Thiosocius teredinicola: one gene and its partner. The protein of the gene in region 1 interacts with the protein of each later gene in a pairwise test. Links are inferred from orthologs where the notes say so. Each region holds a gene or a part of one and is shown on either strand. Other genes may lie near its edges. The genes, in order: ispA and purT.

Region 1 (10,201 bases):
TAATGCAGTTCGAATGCATCCTCGATCAAAGCTTGGTTGATGCGTTCACGCCACTTCGCCCGCGACGCCAGCAGTTCCTTGGCGAGCTCATCGGGCGAGTACATATGCCAGCGACCGCCGCCGGCCTCCTTGGCCTGATACATCGCCATGTCGGCGTTGGCCAGCAGATCGTTCAGGTTCTTGCCGTGATCGGGAAACAAGGTGATACCGATACTGCAGCTCACTTTGTGCATCCGGCCGCTGGACGAAAAATCGAGCAGCTTCATCTCATGCTGCAACTTGTTCGCCATGTAGATCGCTTCTTCGGCGCCGCTTTCCGGCAGCACCAGGGCGAATTCATCACCGCCGAGGCGGGCCAGGATGTCGGAGTGGCGTACCGTATCGCGCAGGGCGCTCGACACCAGCAACAACAAGGCATCACCGGCTTGGTGGCCACTCAGGTCGTTGACGAACTTGAACTGGTCGAGGTCGAGAAACAGCAAGGCGCCGGTGCGCTGATAGCGCACGCCGAGCGCCAGGATACGATCGAAGATCTCCTGGAACCGCCGGCGGTTGAACAGGTTGGTCAGCGGATCGTGATCCGCCAGCCACACGAGGTTCTGCTCGGCCTCGGTACGCGCCTCGAGCGCGGTTTCCAGATCGTCGGCAAGATGCTGTACCGAGTCCACCACCACATCGATCTCGTCGGCGACGATGTTGCCGCTGCGCACCGGCAAGGCATCGCGCAACGCTTCGAACTTGCTTCGTCCGAGTGCAGGCAATGCGGTAACCAGCTGGCGGATGCGGTTCATCGGCTTCCACAGGAACAGCATCAGGATCGCACCGGTCGCGATCAGACCAAACACACCGGCAATCACGATGATGCGATTGGCCTGATCGAGTTGCGCCAGGTCGTTGCTGATCGGACTGACCACCAGAAACGCCGTGCCCTCGCCGGCCGCCCGGTCATGGCCGAGCAGACAGGCAAACCACTGGTTGCGGAGCTGGACAAACACCGTCTCGTCGGTCAGTTCGTCGAAGGTATAACGTTGCTGGAGCAACTGCAGCACATCGTAGGTGATGGCCGGGTGCGACAGTGCCGGCACCGCGACCTGCCAGCGTGCAAGATAACGCTGCCGATTCTGCCCGGCAGAGTCGGCCTGCCTTGGCTGCTGTACCAGCACGGCGACCTCGGAACCCGACAGTCGCTGAAAGTGCAGGATGCCGTCGGCGATCGAACGGCTCAACACCAACACACCGCCGCGCAATGCGCCTTCGAGTTGCGGTACGGCAAGTGTCAGCACGCAATTTTGTGTGCAGTCGATACGCCCGGCCGGTGCGTCTGTTTCGGCGGCCTGCCGGGCGAGCCGCGCATGCCCTTCGCGATCATAGTTGCTCGCCCAGGCATAACGCAGCCGCGTGCTGCTATCGAAGAAAGACAGCGAAGTGATGCCCCACTCCAGACCCAACAAAGCGCTATGGCGGTCGAGAACGGCACGCAAGCGTTCGTCTTCGCTGGCCGCCTGCGAATGATCGCCGAGCAGTGGAATAAAGCTGGCGAAGCTGGTCAGCAAATCATAGTCACGCTGTAGCAAACCGGAGATGGTTCGCTGCTGCTGATGCAGCAGGTCACGCTTCTGCTGAAAGAACTGTTCGTTCGACTGACGGTAGGCGACGTAGATGATCAGCGAATTGACGACGATGAGCACCACGCTGACAACGATGCCCACTTTCCACTTCAGGCTGACAAAACGTGGCGTCTTCTGCGGACGCTCCTCGCGTTGTTCGTCCATCAGCGATCCCGTTCAAAAGCGATACGAGGCGAGGAACGAAAACATCTCCCAATCGCGGTCTCTGGCCAGCGGGTCGGGATTCTCTCTGGTCGATAATGTCCAGGTACCGTCACTCCATTGATACTCGGCACGCAGCATGAAGCTGGGTGTGACATCCCAGCGCAATCCAACCATCCAATCCTTTTGAAAGAAGTTGGACGGCGGCAACAAGCCTCCGGAAAGTGCTGACTGTTCGCGGCCACGGTGATCGTCCTTTGCACTGTATCCTTCACTGTAGCGGACCACCCACTCCAGATCATCACGTATCAGATAGCTCCCTTGCAGATAGTACCCCTGGACGGTACTGTCTTTGAGATCCAGCGGTGGACCGAAATTATCGAAATCCACCGGCTCTTCCATGTATTCGGCCGTCAGGCTCCAGCGCTCGGCGTTGTATTGAGCGGAAACCACCCAATACAGGAAATCCAGATCACCCGACCCGATCGGATCGAATCGGTCGCGATCGAACTCCATCTTGCTCTTGGCGGCACTCACGCCAAACCGCCAGCTGCCGCTGGCCGACTCGAACATCGCACTGGCCAGGTACGATGCGCCGCGCGGTTCCAGTTCTCCCCCGAAGTCGGTGCCCAGATAGGAGATCTCGACGTTCTTGTCGACCGACCCCTGGCCCACACCGACGTTTACGTGCAACTGCCCGAGGTCGGTATGCCACTTGCCGTACAGGTGCACACTGTCCGACGACAGGAACAAGTTACGCACCGCGTCGAAATAGACCTGCTGCGGTAGAAAGATGCTCGGCCGCGTAAACGCCACATCGCGGGTCTCATTGTACAGGCCGAGGGTGTTCTTGACCCGACCGACCAACACGCCGTACGAGTGGTCTTCGGTATTCTCGAAATTCCAGTCGATCAACGCGTAGTCAACCGTTGGCGAACCATCATACATGTCACCGGCACGACGCGACAGCAATTGGCCGGACAGCAGCAGCGATGGCGTGACCTTGTACGATGCATTGATCCCTATCTCGGTGAATTCGAAACTGCCGTCCTCGCTGTCGCCGAAGAAACTGTTGTCGCTGGTATCGACGTAGCCTTGCGTAATGAAACCGTGTACCTGGATGTCGTCCTTGGCCGTACTGCCTTCCGCCCACGCCGCGGGCACGCCGGCCAACACCGAGGCGATGGTGAGCCCGAGCACAGCCCTAGCGAACAGAAAGTTTGTGTACCGTTTCATCGATCATCTCGCTCGACAGGTACCCGACGGCACCTGGCGTTGTGGCAATCCTGTATAACATCTCTTGCTCATTGGCGACCGTTTCCGGCGCCTGTCCGGTACCCGTGTACACCTGGCGATCCCAAACCCGCCGGAGCTGTCGTGGATACAGACTCAGGGTGTGTTTGGCGAACGTCCGGTGAACATTATGATTATCGGGCAGCACAAAAACGCGTACCTCGGTACCGTTTGGCCATTGTGCGAGCTGGTGACTGAACACCAGGCGCGCGGTATTCAGCGACACGGCATCCAAACCAACAGACGAATTGGCGATGGCGACGGGTTCAGCGACCACGCAGGATGAACAGCCTATCGTCAGGAACAGGCCGAGGATGGCAGGCAGTCGGGCGTTGATTGAAGGTATAAACACGATGACTGCGCGGTGGCCGTCAGCTCGACCGGCACACCCGTGTGCCTGTTGGTAACCGTCGCGCGCCCACGCTTGTCGCTCCCCTCTCGCCAGACTTGTTAACGAAATCCCTCAGAAATATTAGGACAAAGCGTCAAAACAGCAACCAAGGCGGCTGCGGGCGCTCATTGCGAGCGCCGGGGGATGGCGTACGGCAGAGGTCTATTGGCCGATCGGTTTGTGCTGGGCGGTCTCGCGACGGACTTCGTCGAAGATACTGACGAGATCGCTGTGCCAACGACCCAATTGGATCTGCATCTCCTGACCGGGGAAGTAAGGCGCGAGCGCCTCCGGGTTCATGATCGCCAGCAGTGTTTCATCTTTTTCGGCGATCACCGCCATCTTCAACGGCAGGTACGACACGATTTCCGGGTATTTCTCAGTGAGGTGTCGCACCTCATCGGCCTTACCGAAAAACACGACGCGATAGAAGTCCGACTTGTAGCCGAAATCTTTCATGCCGCCGTCGCACAGTTGCAGATGCGCGATCGTGTAGCCGTGTTCCTCGATACTCTCTTTGAGGTATTCAAGAACGATCTCGGCACGTAGCGGCATCCGACCCATCAGCATATTGTCCGCCTGCGCAATCGCAGGAATGAACAATGCGCCAAGCAATAAGCAAACGAAACTCAGGCGACGGATCATAGGGTCACCTCGTCGACGATCTCAGTGAATGTCTCTTCCATGCGGTCCCACAGGCCGACCAGTTCATCGTTGTTGAACCAGCGCGAGACGACACGCAGATTCGGCACGACGAGCAGAACGCTGCCGTCCTTGCGCTCCAGAATGCTGATTCGACAGGGCAACACGGTGCCGAGCCGCGGCTCGATCTTCAACATGCCGTACATCACGTTGAAGTTGCAGAAGCGCACGCCAACCTGGCGCGTGTTCATGCTGAACTCATCGACCAGGCCCTGCTCGATGTAGCGGTCGGGGAAGATGCGGAAGTTGGCACCGGTCAATGCAGCCTTGACGTTGCTCACGGTGGTATCGAAGTCGTACGGCGACTCGTAGACATGGGTCGGACGTTCATCTTCGTCGAGCGCCTCGACCTGACGTTCCTGTTCTTCGAACGAGCGCACATAGGCGACCAGGTCGTTGATCTCGGATTCCTGCAATCGATCATGGCCGAACGACGGCATGCCGGAGAGCCGGCGACCATTGATGATCACCTGCTTGATCATCTGATCCGACGCCGAAGCCAGGAATCCGCTGTTGGAGATAGAGGCAGGCATGACGAGGAACGTGCGCTCGCGCGACAGCGTCACACCGGTACCCTCGCCTTCACCGCTGCCATCTTCGCCATGACATTTCACGCAGTTCTCGGTGTAGAGCTTTTCGCCATTGGCTGCGTCACCGACGACCGGTTCGTCGGTGAAGGTGCGCGCCACCGTACCGGAGCTGTCACGCAGGAATTTCACGATCGCATCGACCTGTGCGTCGCTCATCTTCTGAAAGGCCGGCATCACGCGGCCGGGGCGCCCCAGACGGATGGTTTTGCGCAGGTACAGGTCGGAAACATCCGAGAGCTTGGCATTCATCAGCGGCAGACCGATACCGCCCTGGCCTTCCATCTGATGACAGGCGCTGCAGTGTTCTTCATACAACGCTTGGCCGTTGGGCGCGGCCAGCAGCAACGCGGGGCTGCCGATCCCCGACAACAGGGCGCCCGCAAGGACCAGGTAACGTCGCAAACTCATCCTTCAAACCCGCAAGTCAGCATTTATTGCATCGCAATATTAGCGGCTACTGATGGAAAAGTTTAGACCTAATAGCTTGAGGCGGGTCAGAAAGCGCCGATTTGGCGCCCGCCATCACGATACGTCGGCCAGATCGCCGCGCTCCTGCAGCCAGGCCTTGCGGTCGGAGGCGCGCTTCTTGGCGAGCAGCATGTCCATGATCTGATTGGTGTCGTCACCCGACTCCACGATCAACTGGACCAAACGACGCGTGTCCGGATGAATGGTGGTCTCACGCAGCTGCGCCGGGTCCATCTCGCCCAGCCCCTTGAAACGCGACACGCTGATCTTGCCTTTGACCTTTTCGGCGGCGATGCGATCGAGCACGCCCTGGCGCTCGTGGTCGTCGAGCGCGTAGAACTTCTGCTTGCCGACATCGATGCGGAACAGCGGCGGCATCGCAACGTACACGTGCCCTTCTTGAACGAGCTTTTTGAAGTGGCGCACGAACAGTGCGCACAGCAGGGTCGCGATATGCGCACCGTCGGAATCGGCGTCGGCCAGGATGCAGACCTTGCCGAAACGCAGCTTGGAAAGATCATCGCTGCCCGGCTCGACACCGATCGCCACCGAGATGTCGTGCACCTCCTGCGACGCCAATACCTCGGCCGAGTCGACCTCCCAGGTATTCAGGATCTTGCCGCGCAACGGCATGATCGCCTGGAAGTTGCGATCGCGCGCCTGCTTGGCCGAACCGCCGGCCGAATCGCCCTCGACCAGAAACAGTTCGGTGCGCGATGCGTCGTCCGACAGGCAGTCCGCCAGCTTGCCCGGCAGCGCAGGCCCCTGCGTCACCTTCTTGCGCACCACCTTGCGCCCGGCGCGCTGACGCGCCTGCGCGGCGTTGATCGCCATGTCCGCAATCCGCTCGCCGATCTCGGTATGCTGGTTGAGCCACAGGCCAAACGCATCCTTGACCACCCCGGTAACGAACGGCGCGCATTCACGCGACGACAACCGCTCCTTGGTCTGACCGGAGAACTGCGGGTCGACCAGCTTCACCGACAACACATAGCTGACGTTGGCCCACACATCGTCGGGGGCGAGCTTCACGCCGCGCGGCAGCAGGTTGCGAAACTCGCAAAACTCGCGCACCGCCTCGGTCAGCCCGGTGCGCAAGCCGTTGACGTGCGTCCCTCCCTGCGCTGTAGGAATCAGGTTGACGTAACTCTCGGCGACACCTTCGCCGCCTTCCGGCAGCCAGGCAAGCGCCCAATCGGCGGCCTCATCATTGCCGCTGCTGCTGCCGACGAAGGCCTCTTCAGGCAGCATCGGCAAACCACTGAGCGCATCACACAGATAGTCTTTCAGTCCGTCTTCGTAACACCATTCGTCGGCCTCGGCCTCGCCTTCCTGCTGAAAACGGATCAGCAAGCCGGGGCACAGCACCGCCTTGGCGCGCAGCAGGTGGCACAACTGGCGCACGCTGAATTTGGGTGAGTCGAAATACTTCGGATTAGGCCAGAAGTGTATGCGTGTGCCGGTATTGTTCTTACCGACCTTGCCGACCTCTTCGAGGTCCGACTTTTTATCGCCGTCGGCGAACGCGATGTTGTATTCCTTGCCGTCGCGTTTGACCCACACTTCGAGGTGCTTCGACAGTGCGTTGACGACGGACACGCCTACCCCGTGCAGACCGCCCGAGAACTGGTAGTTCTTGTTCGAGAACTTGCCGCCCGCATGCAGCTTGGTCAGGATGACCTCGACCCCGGGAATACCTTGTTGCGGATGGATGTCGACCGGCATGCCGCGACCGTCGTCGCTAACCTCGATCGAGCCGTCTTTGTAGAGTGTTACCTCGATCTTCTTGGCGTGACCGGCGATCGCCTCATCCACGCTGTTGTCGATCACTTCCTGCGCCAGATGGTTGGGGCGTGTAGTGTCGGTATACATACCGGGACGCTTGCGTACCGGCTCAAGTCCGCTCAATACCTCGATGGCCGAGGCGTCATAGGCGCTCATCGTTCTAGGGATACCCGTGGGCGTGGATTACTGGGACATGAAATATTCGCGGCGGAACTCGCCGGTCAGGTAATCGCGAATCTCACCTGCCGTACGTGTTCCGCGGATACCGCAGAAATAGTCTTTCATCAGTTCGAAGCGGTAGTTGCCGTTGCGGTTGGCGTTGACGAACTGCCAACGCGGCCGCTTGGCCTTGGTGACCGGCGGATCGCGCTGCGGATTGGCGTAGGCGTAGACCTTGTTCTCACCGGTCGCACAGCGAAAACCTTCGAAGGTTCCGCTTTCCGAACCGGACTGGCTACGGATCCACAACCAGACACGGATCACATCGTCGTTCTCGTTGACATCGATCCGCGATTTGTCGATGAACAGGGTGAAGCCTTCCGGCAGCTGGTCGAGCTTTATCTGGCTCAGATTGTCCGGCTGCGGCACCGCCAGCACTTCCGTCTCATTCTCGATCCACGGGATGTCCTGGCTGTCGTCGTATTCGAACTCGCCTTTGCTGACTTCGTCGCGGTATTCGTAATAAGGATCGATGATGAGATCCTTCGCCGCGGCGTTCATAGGCATTAAACAGGTGAAGCCGGCGACGGTAATAACGGCGGCCAGCCATCGAAATCCGAGTGTATTTGTCATGGCGGCGATTTTACCGCGCGAAGGCGCCTTCTTGCATCCGTCGGGTTTACGCCGGACGCTCCGTTGCGTTAGCTTAGTCACATTGACAGGAAACGGCATGAGCAAGAAGAAAACCGAACCGGCATCGTTCGAAGAATCGCTCGCAGAGCTCGAAGCCCTGGTCGAAAAAATGGAGGGCGGCGAGATGACGCTCGACGAGTCGCTCGGCGCCTTTGAGCGCGGAATAGCGCTGACAAAACATTGCCAGCAGGCACTGCAGGCGGCCGAGCAGAAGGTCGAGATCCTCACTGCCAATACCCCCGACGCGCCCACCGAGCCGTTCGACAATGACGCTTGATCCGGCTTTCCAGGTCTTTCTCGGCGATTGCCGGGTGCGTGTGGAACGCGCACTGGATAGCTGGCTGCCCCCCGATTCGACACAGCCCACTAAGCTGCACAGCGCGATGCGCTACGCGACACTCGGTGACGGCAAGCGGGTGCGCCCGGTGCTGGTGTATGCCGCGGGTCAGGCGTTCGGCGCGCAGCCCGAATGCCTCGACGGCGCGGCCTGCGCGGTCGAACTGATCCACGCCTATTCGCTGGTGCACGACGACCTGCCGGCGATGGATGACGACGACCTGCGGCGCGGCCGGGCCACTTGCCACAAAGCCTTCGACGAGGCGACCGCAATCCTGACCGGCGACGCACTGCAGACCCTGGCGTTCAGGGTGTTGTGCAACGACGACAGCCTGTGCGTCGATCATCACGACCGGCTGCGCATGCTGGCCGAACTGTCTCATGCCAGCGGTTCGCGCGGCATGGCCGGTGGCCAGGCGCTCGACATGGAGGCGACCGGCAAGGAGATCGATCTGGCCCAGCTGGAAGCGCTGCACATCCACAAAACGGGCGCTTTGATCGTTGCCAGCGTGCGCCTCGGCGCCTATGCGGCCGGTGCCTCGCACGACGACCGGCTTGCCGGCCTCGAACATTTCGCCCGCTGCATCGGCCTGGCGTTCCAGGTGCATGACGACGTGCTGGATATCGAGGGCGAGACCTCTGTCCTGGGCAAAACCCGCGGCAAAGACGCCGCGACAGACAAAGCCACCTACCCGGCGCTGATCGGCCTCGACGGCGCACGCGACATGGCGGCCCGGCTGATCGACGAAGCGCTCGACAACATCGCCGGGTTCGACAAAACGGCCGATCCGCTGCGCCAATTGGCGCGCTACATCATCGGCCGCAAGCGCTAGCGGACGTCGGCAGGGCCTGCCCCCGATCCACTAATCCGCCCCCAAAACATAGCGATGGCGTCTTTTCCATTAGCGGGCGATAATACGCGGCTCCGCCACACCTTTTGCGGTGTTTTGTTGTGACGCCGGCGGCAGATATAATTCTGAGAAAATCACTCAACTATTGAGGTGGGACCGGGTCCCGCGAACTCGACATGACCGTAGCCAATCCGAAACCGACAATCGGTGCCGAGATCGAAGATGTGCAGAGCAGCGCGGATACCCGCCGTATTGCCATCAACAAGGTCGGCATCAAAGACATTCGCCATCCGGTACGCGTGAAAGACCGCACCGAAGGTGAACAGCACACGGTCGCCACGTTCAGCATGTATGTGTTTCTGCCGCACAATTTCAAAGGCACACACATGTCGCGCTTCGTCCAGATCCTCAATAGTCACGAGCGCGAGATCTCGGTCGAATCGTTCAAGGAGATGCTCAGCGAAATGGTCGATCGCCTCGAGTCCGAGCGCGGCCATATCGAGATGACCTTCCCCTTCTTCGTCAACAAGAAGGCACCGATCTCCGGTGTACAGAGCCTGCTCGACTACGAAGTGACCCTGATCGGCGAGATCCGCAACGGCAAGCCCGAGATGTACATCCGGGTGATCGTACCGACGACCAGCCTGTGCCCGTGCTCCAAATCCATTTCCGATCGCGGCGCACACAACCAGCGTTCACACGTCACGCTGACTGTGCGCACCTGTGATTTCGTCTGGATCGAAGAACTGATCGACCTGGTCGAGAAAGAGGCCTCGTGTGAACTGTACGGCCTGCTGAAGCGTCCGGACGAGAAGTACGTGACCGAACGTGCCTACGACAACCCCAAGTTCGTCGAAGACACGGTGCGCGACGTGGCCGCCCGCCTGAACGCCGACGACCGCATCTGCGCGTACACCGTCGAGGCGGAAAACTTCGAGTCGATCCACAATCACTCTGCCTACGCCCTGATCGAGCGCGACAAGGAAGCGGAACAAAAAGCCGCCGAGTAAATCGCCGCTCAGTACTTGGTGCGCAGGATCAGCAGATTCTCGCGCTGATCGATGTCGAAGCGTTTGAGTACATTCATGCCCAGCAACACGTTGCGCGGGCTATCGCCGCTGATCACAACGGCGCGCACATTGTCGAAACGCACACCGTTGACCG
Region 2 (10,113 bases), 3.3 Mb from region 1 along the record:
ACAGCGTCAATGCCGCAGCCGAATGTGGCGCATCGGCAATCTCGAGCACGATATCGTCGAGCAGTTGACTCATCCAAGAACCCGGTTGATCTGGCAGGCAACGGCAAAACTGCCCTCTTCGCTGCCGACCGGCGTGCAGCGCAGTACGCGAACCTCGGCCGTCATCGGCGGGGTGATATTGGTTACCGGTTTGACCTCGATCTGCATGACCGACTCCGGTTCGATCGCATGATCAATCCAGATCAGCAGACCGCCACCACTCAGGTTTTTGACGATAGCCCCCCCGCCTTCGCCACCAACTACCTTGAAGCTTGCCGGGCACTCGATATCCATGCGCGGGTAGCTTCGCTTTTCGTTGTAGTCGAGCATTCGTGCCTCTCTCTGTCGTTATTCGTTGCGCGCGCCGTTGCAGCGCCCGGCCAGGTTCACTCTCGCCATGCGGCGAGGATATTCAGGCAATCGGTGTTGAGTGCCTGTGCGCGTTCTGCCGACGCGGCTTCGGTGTAGCAACGCAGTTCCGGCGCATTGCCCGATGGGCGCAGGTGCACGACCTCGCCATTGTCGAACGTGATGCGCAGACCGTCGGTGGTGTCGGTTTGCGCGACTGCCCCCAGCGCCGGAAATGCATCTTCAATGTTGTCTTTGGAGGCAGTCAGCTCAGCAATCCGCTGCGTGCTCAATTCGGTCGGAAACGCCTTGAGTCGATCGCTTGCCGTGTAGCGTTCCGGCAGCAGGTCGGCCAACTGAGAAACCGGTATGCCGTTGCGTTTGGCCAGTAGCAGTATCGACAGCGCAACCAGCACGGCATCGCGCGTCGGCAGGGCGTCGAGCTCCCTGCCGTCCATCTCGATCGGTGTCATCAGCAAGAAACCGCCGTTGGCTTCGTAGCCGACAACGCTGCGTGCACCTTCCTCCTGCGCCGCCAGCATGCCGTCGATAACGTAAGGGGAACCTATACGGGTGCGCTCGACGCGGTCGAACCAGTCCGACTTCTCGACCACGGTATTGCTGCTGACCGGGGTCACAACGGCTTCGGCGTCGAGGAAGTGTGCGGTCAGAACACCGGCGACGTCACCGCGCAGCCAGTTGCCGGCCTCGTCGCCGACCAACGGCCGATCGCCATCGCCATCCGCCGACACCAGCAAGTCGAAACGCTCGCTCTCGGCCCACTCCTTGGCCAACGCGATATCCTCAGGGCGGACCGCCTCGGTATCGACCGGGATGAAGGCATCGGAATAGCCTCGCCGGACGACATCGGCACCCAGGCCGCCGAATATCTCGGTCATGGCGCTCGCGGCGACGCTGGAATGTTCGTACACCAGCACCCGGCTACCGGCCAGACAGTTTGCCGGAAAGAAATCCAGATAGCGCGAGACGTAACGCCGGTAGGCAGTATTGTTTTCAGCGGGCGGGGGGTGCGGTTCTACGAACGCCCCCTGATCGTCGAACAAGGCGCGCTCGACCGACACCACCTGCTCCTTGATACCGGCTTCGTCGGATTTGAGCACCTCGCCATCGGGTTTGTTGAACTTGATGCCATTGCGGTCGTCCGGTATGTGACTGCCGGTCACCATCAGGCTGGCGATACGTTCACCGATCGCGAAATAGGCCACCGCCGGGCTCGGGATATTGCCGCAGTTGATCGGCACATAGCCGATCTGCTCGATTGCCGCGATCGCCGCCGCCATGATGCGTGGCGTGCTCGGACGATAGTCGCCGGCCACGGCTACCGCATCGCCCGGCCGGATCGCATCGATCTTTTCGAGATACTGCAGAAAACCGATGGTGTACAGGTAGCAGACCCGGTCGGTCATGGCCTCCGCAAGGCCGCGCGCGCCGCTGGTGCCGAATCCAACACCGCTGTGCGACATCAGGTCGGCGATGGCAATAGCTTCGGATTTTTCGCTCATCCTACGTCCATCAGGGGGCAACGGCAGGATTCTATCGCTTTTTCGCGCGAACGCTGCCTACCCATAAATCAATCATAGCGCCTGCTAAGGTACAGTCCGCCCCACAGGTGCTCGTCGGGCGCCTTGTCGAGCAGCGTGTCGCCGGCCTTGGCGTTGATGGAAAACGTCAGCTGGAATCCCGGCCATCCCTTGGTCACACCGACGCCGCCCTCCCAGACCAGCTTGCGTATGTCGTCGTAGTCGACGGTCACCTCGCTGTCGCGGAACTGCCCCTGCAACAGCGCATCGTAGGCGACTGCGCGCAGCCGCCCGGCGGCCCAGAAATACCATTCGTTACCGGTCACGGCGGGCACGAAGTTACCGCGGTTGATCGGATCGTAGGGCACACTCCAGAACGGACTGTTGAGCTTGCCGATGCGCCCGCTCAAGCCAATGCTGGCATTGGTCTGAAAGCCGAGATTGGCGTCCCAGGAATGCGCCAGATCCCAGTTGGAGCCGCGCGCGAAGCGCCGCGAATCGGTCACCCGCAGACGGACGGTCGGTTCGCCGCCATCCGATATCTGGTGATCCCAACCTTCCGGGTCGACCGGCTCATCGTCGTCGGTGGTGTCACGCCACCAGCCGTGCAGCCCTTGCTGTACCTCGCGCGCGACGTTGGTGCCCAGTGCGCCGACCATGAATTCGACCCCCAGGGCACGTTCGTCGTCGGCGATCACGCGCTTGTTCGACAGGTACAGCAGCGAGGCATACGGCCGGTCGTCGTAGATCGGCTCGGGATCGCCGATATCGTCCGGGGTGTAGTTGAGCGATCCGAACATGAAGCTCTGGTACACCCGGCCGCAGCGTTCGTCGAACCCCACCACCGGCTCGACCATCGTCAGCAGATCGCGCATCAGGTACAGGGGGCCTTCGTCCTGAAAGATCTCGACACCGATCCCCATGGTGTAGTCGCGGTCGTCGTTGCTCGGCGCGAGCAGATCCTGGTCGAAATATACGCCGATGCCGAATCCGGACGAATTGACCGGCGACTCGCAATCTTTGGCGTGCACGAAACCCGCTGTGATCAACCAGAACAGCCCGAAGGCCGCAAACATCATTCTTTGTAGGTACTGCATATTGCCCGTCACTATACCCAGCCTCGCCAAGGCCGGCAGCTCCCGCTAATCTTGTCACCCCACCGAGAACCTGGAGACCACAATGCGCATCGGCACCCCCTTGAGCCCCACTGCAACTCGCGTCATGTTGCTCGGCGCCGGCGAACTCGGCAAAGAAGTCATCATCGCACTGCAGCGCTTCGGGGTGGAGGTCATCGCGGTCGACCGCTACGCCAATGCGCCCGGACACCAGGTCGCTCACCGTGCGCACGTCATCGACATGACCGACGGTCAGGCGCTGCGCCGGCTGGTCGAGCAGGAGCAACCCCACCTGATCGTCCCTGAAATCGAGGCGATCGCCACCGACATGCTGGCGCAGATCGAGGCCGACGGCCTCGCCGAGGTTATCCCGACGGCGCGCGCCACGCAGTTGACGATGAATCGCGAGGGGATCCGCCGCCTGGCTGCAGAAACGCTGAGTTTGCCGACTTCCGGTTACGCTTTTGCGGAAACCCTCGACGAGGTGCGCGCCGCTGCCGAGAAGATCGGCTTTCCGTGCATCATCAAGCCGGTCATGTCGTCGTCAGGCAAGGGCCAGTCGACGGCACATTCGGCCGACGACCTGGATGATGCCTGGAATTACGCCCTCAGTGGCGGGCGCGTCAATCGCGGCCGCGTCATCGTCGAGGAGATGATCGAGTTTGATTACGAGATCACACAACTGACGGTGCGCGCGGTCGGCCGGAACGGCGACGTCGAGACCTTCTTCTGCGACCCGATCGGCCACCGCCAGGAACGCGGTGACTATGTCGAGAGCTGGCAGCCGCAGGCGATGAGTGACGTCGCAGCCCAACGCGCCAGAGAGATTGCGCACGCGATCACCGCCGAGCTTGGTGGTCGTGGTCTATTCGGGGTCGAACTGTTCGTCCGCGGTGACGAGGTGCTGTTCAGCGAGGTCAGCCCGCGACCGCACGATACCGGGATGGTAACGATGATCACCCAGTATCAGAACGAGTTCGCACTGCACGCCCGCGCCATCCTCGGCCTGCCGGTCGATACAAGGCTGGCCCACACCGGCGCGAGCGCGGTGATCTACGGTGGCGTGGACGCAGACAGCATTGCGTTCGACGGCTTGGCAGAAGCCTTGAGCGTTCCCGACAGCGAGGTTCGACTGTTCGGCAAGCCGACCAGCTTCGAACGGCGGCGGATGGGGGTGGCGCTGGCGCGCGCCGGGTCAACCGAGGCCGCCCGCGAGATAGCGGCCGTCGTGGCAGGCAAAGTACGGCCGATCAAACCCGACTGACGCGGCACCCCCATTATCGGCGCGAAATATCGCGCCGATAATGGGGGCAATGTGCGCAATACCACTGACTCCCGCAAATAGGCCGGGACCGGCGTTCCGGCGCCACCAAACAATGTGAACTGCGTCACATTTTGGGTCCACTTTGTGGACTAAACCTCACTCCTACCACGCGAACCAATGCGCTGCAGACGGCGTCTCCCCAAATTTCGGCACTTCGACTTTTATCGTTTTTTTACGATTTTTGGGTGCAAATGAACAATATTTCAGCGCAAAGTTGCCGCGACCGCTCGCAAACTGAACATCAGACCCACGGCTGCGCTGAAATCATCTGCGGCATCGCCGGGTCTTAAGCGATACGCCGCGCGACGTAGCCGTCGGCACAACGCCGAGCAGCCCGCGAAGCCGCGGAATCTCGGCCGTATCCGGCAATGGCGCCGGCGTGTCGCGATCTCTCCAGCAAGACTAGGCGCGAAATATCGCGCCAATTGCCGCCGACGCGATATTTCGAGTCGAAAAACCGCGCTGAGGCATTAAAAGCGCAGGCGAAAATGCCTAAGCATCTGTTTGAAAAGGGACTTTTTTTTTGGCACAGCCATTGCTCTATTACCTCCGCCATCACAGGCAATAACGCTGCAACCAAATGAGCAACAGGACGCGAACCAAGGTGGAAAAGATGAGTACTTACTCCCCATCAGCTGCAAATCAACCGGACGATAAGGCAGGCACGTTATTGAGTGTGGCGGGCTTGGTAGCTTGGCTCTCAGCAATGCTGCTCGCAATTGCCGGTCCGCTGCTCGGTATCGACATTCCCCCATTATTGATCGTCGGTATGGTGGTGTTCTCTGGTGCCTTCTCGGTGTTGTCGCTACCCAAACTTGTGGGCTTGGGCAAAAGCGACAACGACGATCGCAGTCGTCATGCGTAACCGCTGACCGAGCGAGGCCTGATCGAATCACGATGTTCTCCGAGTTATAACTACAGTACGAGTTCCGCTTAGTCGGATTGAAACCCCCGCGTCCCCCGGGGGTTTTTTTTGCCTAGGATTAAGGTGATAACGGTTTCTTGAGCGGATACTCGCCTCGTCGACCGGATTACTCGTGCATTTGCCAATACGTACCAAGCTCGTCCTGTTCGCCGCGCTCCCGGTTATCGCGGTTTACCTGCTGTTGTTCCTGTTCGGCGTCACCCAACTGCGGGCCCACCTCACGGACGACGCCCACGACCTGTTGCTCGAACACGCCCGCTATCGGGCCGCCCAGTTCGCGTTGAGCCTTTCCCAGGCGCCCGCGCTGGCCGAAAGCCTCGGCGATCTGATGCAGGCCGATCCGGACCAAGACCAATCGCTACTGTATGCCCACCTCATAGATGGTCTGCGCAGAACGCCGCTGGCCCAGTCCGCCGGCATCCTGTACGCACCGAGCAATCGCAGTGCGTTGATGCGGCGTGGCCAACCCGGCGGCGAAACCCTGCCCGAAGATGATGTGATCTCACAGATGAAGGCGCCCGGCTGGCATATCGAATCCAATGCCATCGTTTTCTATCGCGCGCTCGACCGCGCCGGGGAGCGCGTTGGGGAGACGTTCGTCAATCTATCGCTGAACGCGGTCTACCAAGAACTGTCGGCCGAACGCTCGTCGTCCAACATGATCCTGATGCTCGCCGACGACAACGGCCAGGTGAGGTTGCCCGACCCTCCCCCGTTGGTCAGAAAGCAGTTGGCGGATTCGATCGGCAGCGCCGGCAGCCTCGGCAGCGTCAGCGAGATTCGCAGCGGCCTCAACAACGACGACAGATACTGGTTGGTGAGCACGCAGGTTCCCGGGCTGCCCTGGCGCATACTGGCGGCCACACCGACCGAGACGGCACTGATGGCAGCCAACGAAAAGGTGGTATGGGTGGCCGGCATTCTGGTGGTGTCGCTGCTCGTGGTGATGTCGGTCATCGCCGCCATAGCCCACCGCATTACCCGGCCATTTGCAGCATTGGACGCCAGCGTTCAGCAGATCGGTCGCGGCGACTTCAACGTAGACCCAGACGTTAAGAGCCACGACGAACTCGGGGCCCTGGCCAGCGCGATCCGCAGCATGGCGCAACATATCGCGCACCGCGAACAGCAATTGCGCCGCTCGCACCAAGTGCTCGAGCACCGGGTCGCCGAACGCACCACCGCATTGCGCCAGAGTAATACGAAGCTGATCGAGCAGATCGAAGAGAACCAGCGCACCGAAGTGGCGCTGAGATCAGCCAACGAGCAGGCGCAGCAGGCCAGTAAGGCCAAATCACAGTTCCTGTCCAACATGAGTCACGAACTGCGCACGCCGCTGCACGGCGTGCTCGGCTATGCCCAACTGTTGCGGCGCGACGGCGAACTCAACCAAGCACAGCGCGAGAGCGTTGAAGCCATCGAGCGTTGCGGTCAACACCTGCTGACCCTGATCAACGATATCCTCGACCTGACCAAGATCGAAGCCGGACGCATGCAGGTCGATCTCCAGCCGGTCGACCTACGACAACTGATCGACGATGTTCGCACCATCGTCGCCTCGCGCGCGGCAGCTGAAAATCTCGTGTTGCGCATCGATGTCGGCACCGACATCCCGGCGATCGTCATGACCGACGCGGTCAAGCTCAAGCAGATCCTGTTGAACCTGCTGGGCAACGCGCTGAAGTTTACCGAGCAGGGCGTGGTCAGTCTGAGCGTCTGCCTGGACGCGGAGGGACAGATCCGGTTCGAGGTTGCCGACACCGGCGTCGGCGTGCCGGCGGACAAACTCGAAGCAATCTTCGATGCGTTCAGCCAGGCGCGCGACGGCAAGGCGGTGGACGGCACCGGCCTCGGACTGGCTATCAACCAGCGCCTGATACGCCTGCTGGGTGGCAGCGATTTCAATGTCGACAGCACGCCGGGCATCGGCAGCCGGTTCCATTTTCGCCTGCCCAATCTGGCGCCGCCCGACGATGCGCAACCGGTGGTGCTTTCGGTCGACCACCACCCAGCCGCAGCTGTGCAGACATTGTTGTGGCTGGCCGCAGAATCACGCGAACCGCTCGACGTGAAAGACGCACTGGCAGACAAAGGCTTTGTCATTCAACGCATGCAACAGATCGGGCAGGCAGCTGCTTATCTCGAACAGCACCTGGTGGCCGGGGTTGTCGTCGAACTCGACGCCACCGACGACGCCACCGGCATGTGCGCAACGCTGCACCAAGCAGCACGCTATGGACCACCGCCGATCATCGCCGTCGGCGACACGGCGGTTGCATCGGTTGCCGTCGAGGCTGGCTTTGACGTGTTTCTGCAGCATCCGCTGGACGCGTCCGAACTGTCCTCGCAACTCGAATCCCACGCACGCAACGCGGACCCCATGCCGGCTCCGCCGACAGCGGCGCCGCGGCAGATCACGACCGCCTGGTCGGCCGAGCTGGCGCAATCGACCGCAGCTCGCCTGCACTCGGCCATCGATCTGGGTGATGTGGCCCACCTGTTCCAGTTGGCCGAAGAACTCGCCGATCATCCAGCCGCACCAACCAACGCGGCCGAAGAGATCGCGCTGATGGCGAGGCTGTTCGACTTCGATGGTCTGCGCCGTCTGGCGTCGCAGCTCGACACCCTCGCCGGGCCGGCCGCATCGGCATGACAGCGATCCGCGTTTTCTCCTATCATGCAGGGCTACCCGAGCACCCAGCAACGCCGCATTGAACCCACCCCATAACAGCACCATCCTGCTGGTCGACGACAACCCGACCAACCTGCAGTTGTTGTTCGGTACCCTGAAGGGCCTGGGACACAAACTGCTGGTCGCCAAGAGCGGCGAAGATGCGCTTAAGGTGGCTCAATGGGCCCAACCGGACCTAGTGCTGCTGGATATTCTGATGTCCGGCATCGATGGCTTCGAAACCTGCGCTCAGCTCAAGGCCGATCCACAGACGCGCGACATCGCGGTGATCTTCCTGTCGGCGCTCGACGACACCGACGACAAGATCAAGGGCCTGTCGATGGGTGCGGTGGACTACATCGCCAAGCCGTTCCAGGCCGAGGAAGTCATCGCGCGGGTCGAAACCCATCTGACGATCGCGCGTCTGCGTACCGAATTGGCCGAACGCAATCGCCAGCTCGAGGCCGCCAACCAGCCGATACTCGATTCGGTCGGCGACGGCATCTACGGGCTCGACCTCGACGGCAATATCACCTTCGCCAATCCGGCAGCCTCTCAGCTGACCGGCTATTCACAAGAAGGACTGATCGGCCACTCGATCCACGAGCTTCACCTGTATGCCCGCTGGGATGGCAGCCCCTACCATTTCATCGAAACCGGCATGTACCAGACACTCAAGCAGGGGATCGCCAAGCAGAGCGACAGCGACGTGTTCTGGCGTCATTCCGGCGACCACTTCGCAGTGAGCTGGACCTGCACGCCGATCAAACGCGGTGGCGAGGTGCAGGGTGCGGTGCTGGCGTTTCGCGATATCACCCAGCGCAAACGCCAGGAACACCAACTGCGCGACGCCCTGGCTGAAGTCGAACGTCTGCGCGACCGCTTGCAGGCAGAGAACGCCTACCTGCAGGCCGAGGTGAAGAACGAAGGCCGCTTCGACAGCATCGTCGGCGAGAGTCCCGCCTTGAAATCGGTACTCGACCAAATCGACCAAGTGGCGCCGACCAACAGCTCAGTGCTGATCATCGGTGAGTCAGGTACCGGCAAGGAGGCGATGGCGCGCGCCATCCACGATCTGAGCCCGCGGCGCGATCGCCCCCTGATCAAGGTGAACTGCGGCGCGATTACGCCGACCCTGATCGAGAGCGAACTGTTCGGCCACGAGAAGGGCGCGTTCACCGGCGCCACCAAGCAGCGCCAAGGTCATTTCGAACTGGCCGATGGCGGTACGATTTTTCTCGACGAGGTCGGCGAGCTGCCGCTGGATGCGCAGGTCAAGCTGTTGCGCGTACTGCAGGAACACGAGATCAGCCGCCTGGGCTCGGAGTCGTCGCTCAGTGTGGACGTGCGAGTGATCGCCGCAACCAACCGCGACCTTGTAGAGATGGTCGAGAACGGCACCTTCAGGATGGATCTGTTCTACCGCCTCAACGTGTTCCCGCTGACCGTACCGCCGCTGCGCGATCGCCGCGAAGACATCCCGCTGCTGGTCAACAAGTTTCTTGCCGACCAGGGCCGCGCCCAGGGTCGCACCTTCACCCGGCTGACTGAGGATGGCATGGAACTGCTGCTGGCGTATCACTGGCCGGGCAATATCCGCGAGCTGCAGAACGTCATTGAACGGGCGGCGATCCTGGCCCGCGACCAGGTAGTGCCGATCGCCCCGCATCTCGTGAATTCCGGCATCAGCAGCAATGACGAACCCACGTCGAGCCTCCCCGGATTTGTTCTCGATGGCCCGCAAGACTTTGTTTCGCTGGCCGAAAATGAGGCGTTCTATATCCGCCGTGTGCTCCAGCACACCAACTGGGCGGTTGCCGGCAAGGGCGGTGCGGCAGAGATACTGGATCTGCCCGCCAGCACGCTACGTTCGCGCATGAAAAAGCTCGGCATCGAACGAACCGACTGATCTCGATCAGTAGCCCGCTGTTAGCGGCGCCGACATTCCACGCTAGAATTGAGATTCCAGCTTTGCAGCAAGGTACCCCAATATGAGAGACATCCAGCAGATCGCTGGTGGCCTGCTGGCCCTCGGTGTGTTCATTGGCCTGCACGCGACCTCGGCGATGGCCGCAGAGGACGCCTCCAAGTTTCGCATCATGAGCGAAGAAGAGCAGGCACAACACAAAGCCGCCATGGCCAACCTGACG

The links.
Region 2: the proteins of ispA (region 1) and purT interact in binary tests that used the Escherichia coli proteins (3 or more experiments, as listed by UniProt). The link is inferred for Thiosocius teredinicola from one-to-one orthologs.

Annotation. Positions count from the first base shown.
Region 1 is NZ_CP019936.1:1,191,274-1,201,474, reverse strand. What follows is about bases 7,087-10,067. They hold ispA ((2E,6E)-farnesyl diphosphate synthase), read left to right. Parts: upstream 7,087-8,116; coding sequence 8,117-9,019; downstream 9,020-10,067. Other genes in these bases: B1781_RS05830 (retropepsin-like aspartic protease family protein), read right to left, coding at 10,056-10,067; folE2 (GTP cyclohydrolase FolE2), read left to right, coding at 9,214-10,047; B1781_RS05845 (exodeoxyribonuclease VII small subunit), read left to right, coding at 7,888-8,127; B1781_RS05850 (CNP1-like family protein), read right to left, coding at 7,182-7,790; parE (DNA topoisomerase IV subunit B), read right to left, coding at 7,087-7,154. Outside these bases: B1781_RS05880 (bifunctional diguanylate cyclase/phosphodiesterase), read right to left, coding at 1-1,772; B1781_RS05875 (hypothetical protein), read right to left, coding at 1,785-3,005; B1781_RS05870 (hypothetical protein), read right to left, coding at 2,974-3,414; B1781_RS05865 (DUF302 domain-containing protein), read right to left, coding at 3,616-4,098; B1781_RS05860 (c-type cytochrome), read right to left, coding at 4,095-5,153; more of parE, read right to left, coding at 5,268-7,086; more of B1781_RS05830, read right to left, coding at 10,068-10,201.
Region 2 is NZ_CP019936.1:4,536,254-4,546,366, forward strand. What follows is about bases 2,315-5,207. They hold purT (formate-dependent phosphoribosylglycinamide formyltransferase), read left to right. Parts: upstream 2,315-3,107; coding sequence 3,108-4,307; downstream 4,308-5,207. Other genes in these bases: B1781_RS21480 (lipid A deacylase LpxR family protein), read right to left, coding at 2,315-3,025; B1781_RS23040 (hypothetical protein), read left to right, coding at 4,981-5,207. In the rest of the region: B1781_RS21465 (hypothetical protein), read right to left, coding at 1-73; B1781_RS21470 (PilZ domain-containing protein), read right to left, coding at 70-369; B1781_RS21475 (phosphomannomutase), read right to left, coding at 426-1,910; more of B1781_RS21480, read right to left, coding at 1,979-2,314; more of B1781_RS23040, read left to right, coding at 5,208-5,232; B1781_RS21490 (histidine kinase dimerization/phospho-acceptor domain-containing protein), read left to right, coding at 5,405-7,945; B1781_RS21495 (sigma-54 interaction domain-containing protein), read left to right, coding at 8,400-9,872; B1781_RS21500 (hypothetical protein), read left to right, coding at 9,955-10,113. UniProt on the Escherichia coli protein: Involved in the de novo purine biosynthesis. Catalyzes the transfer of formate to 5-phospho-ribosyl-glycinamide (GAR), producing 5-phospho-ribosyl-N-formylglycinamide (FGAR). Formate is provided by PurU via hydrolysis of 10-formyl-tetrahydrofolate.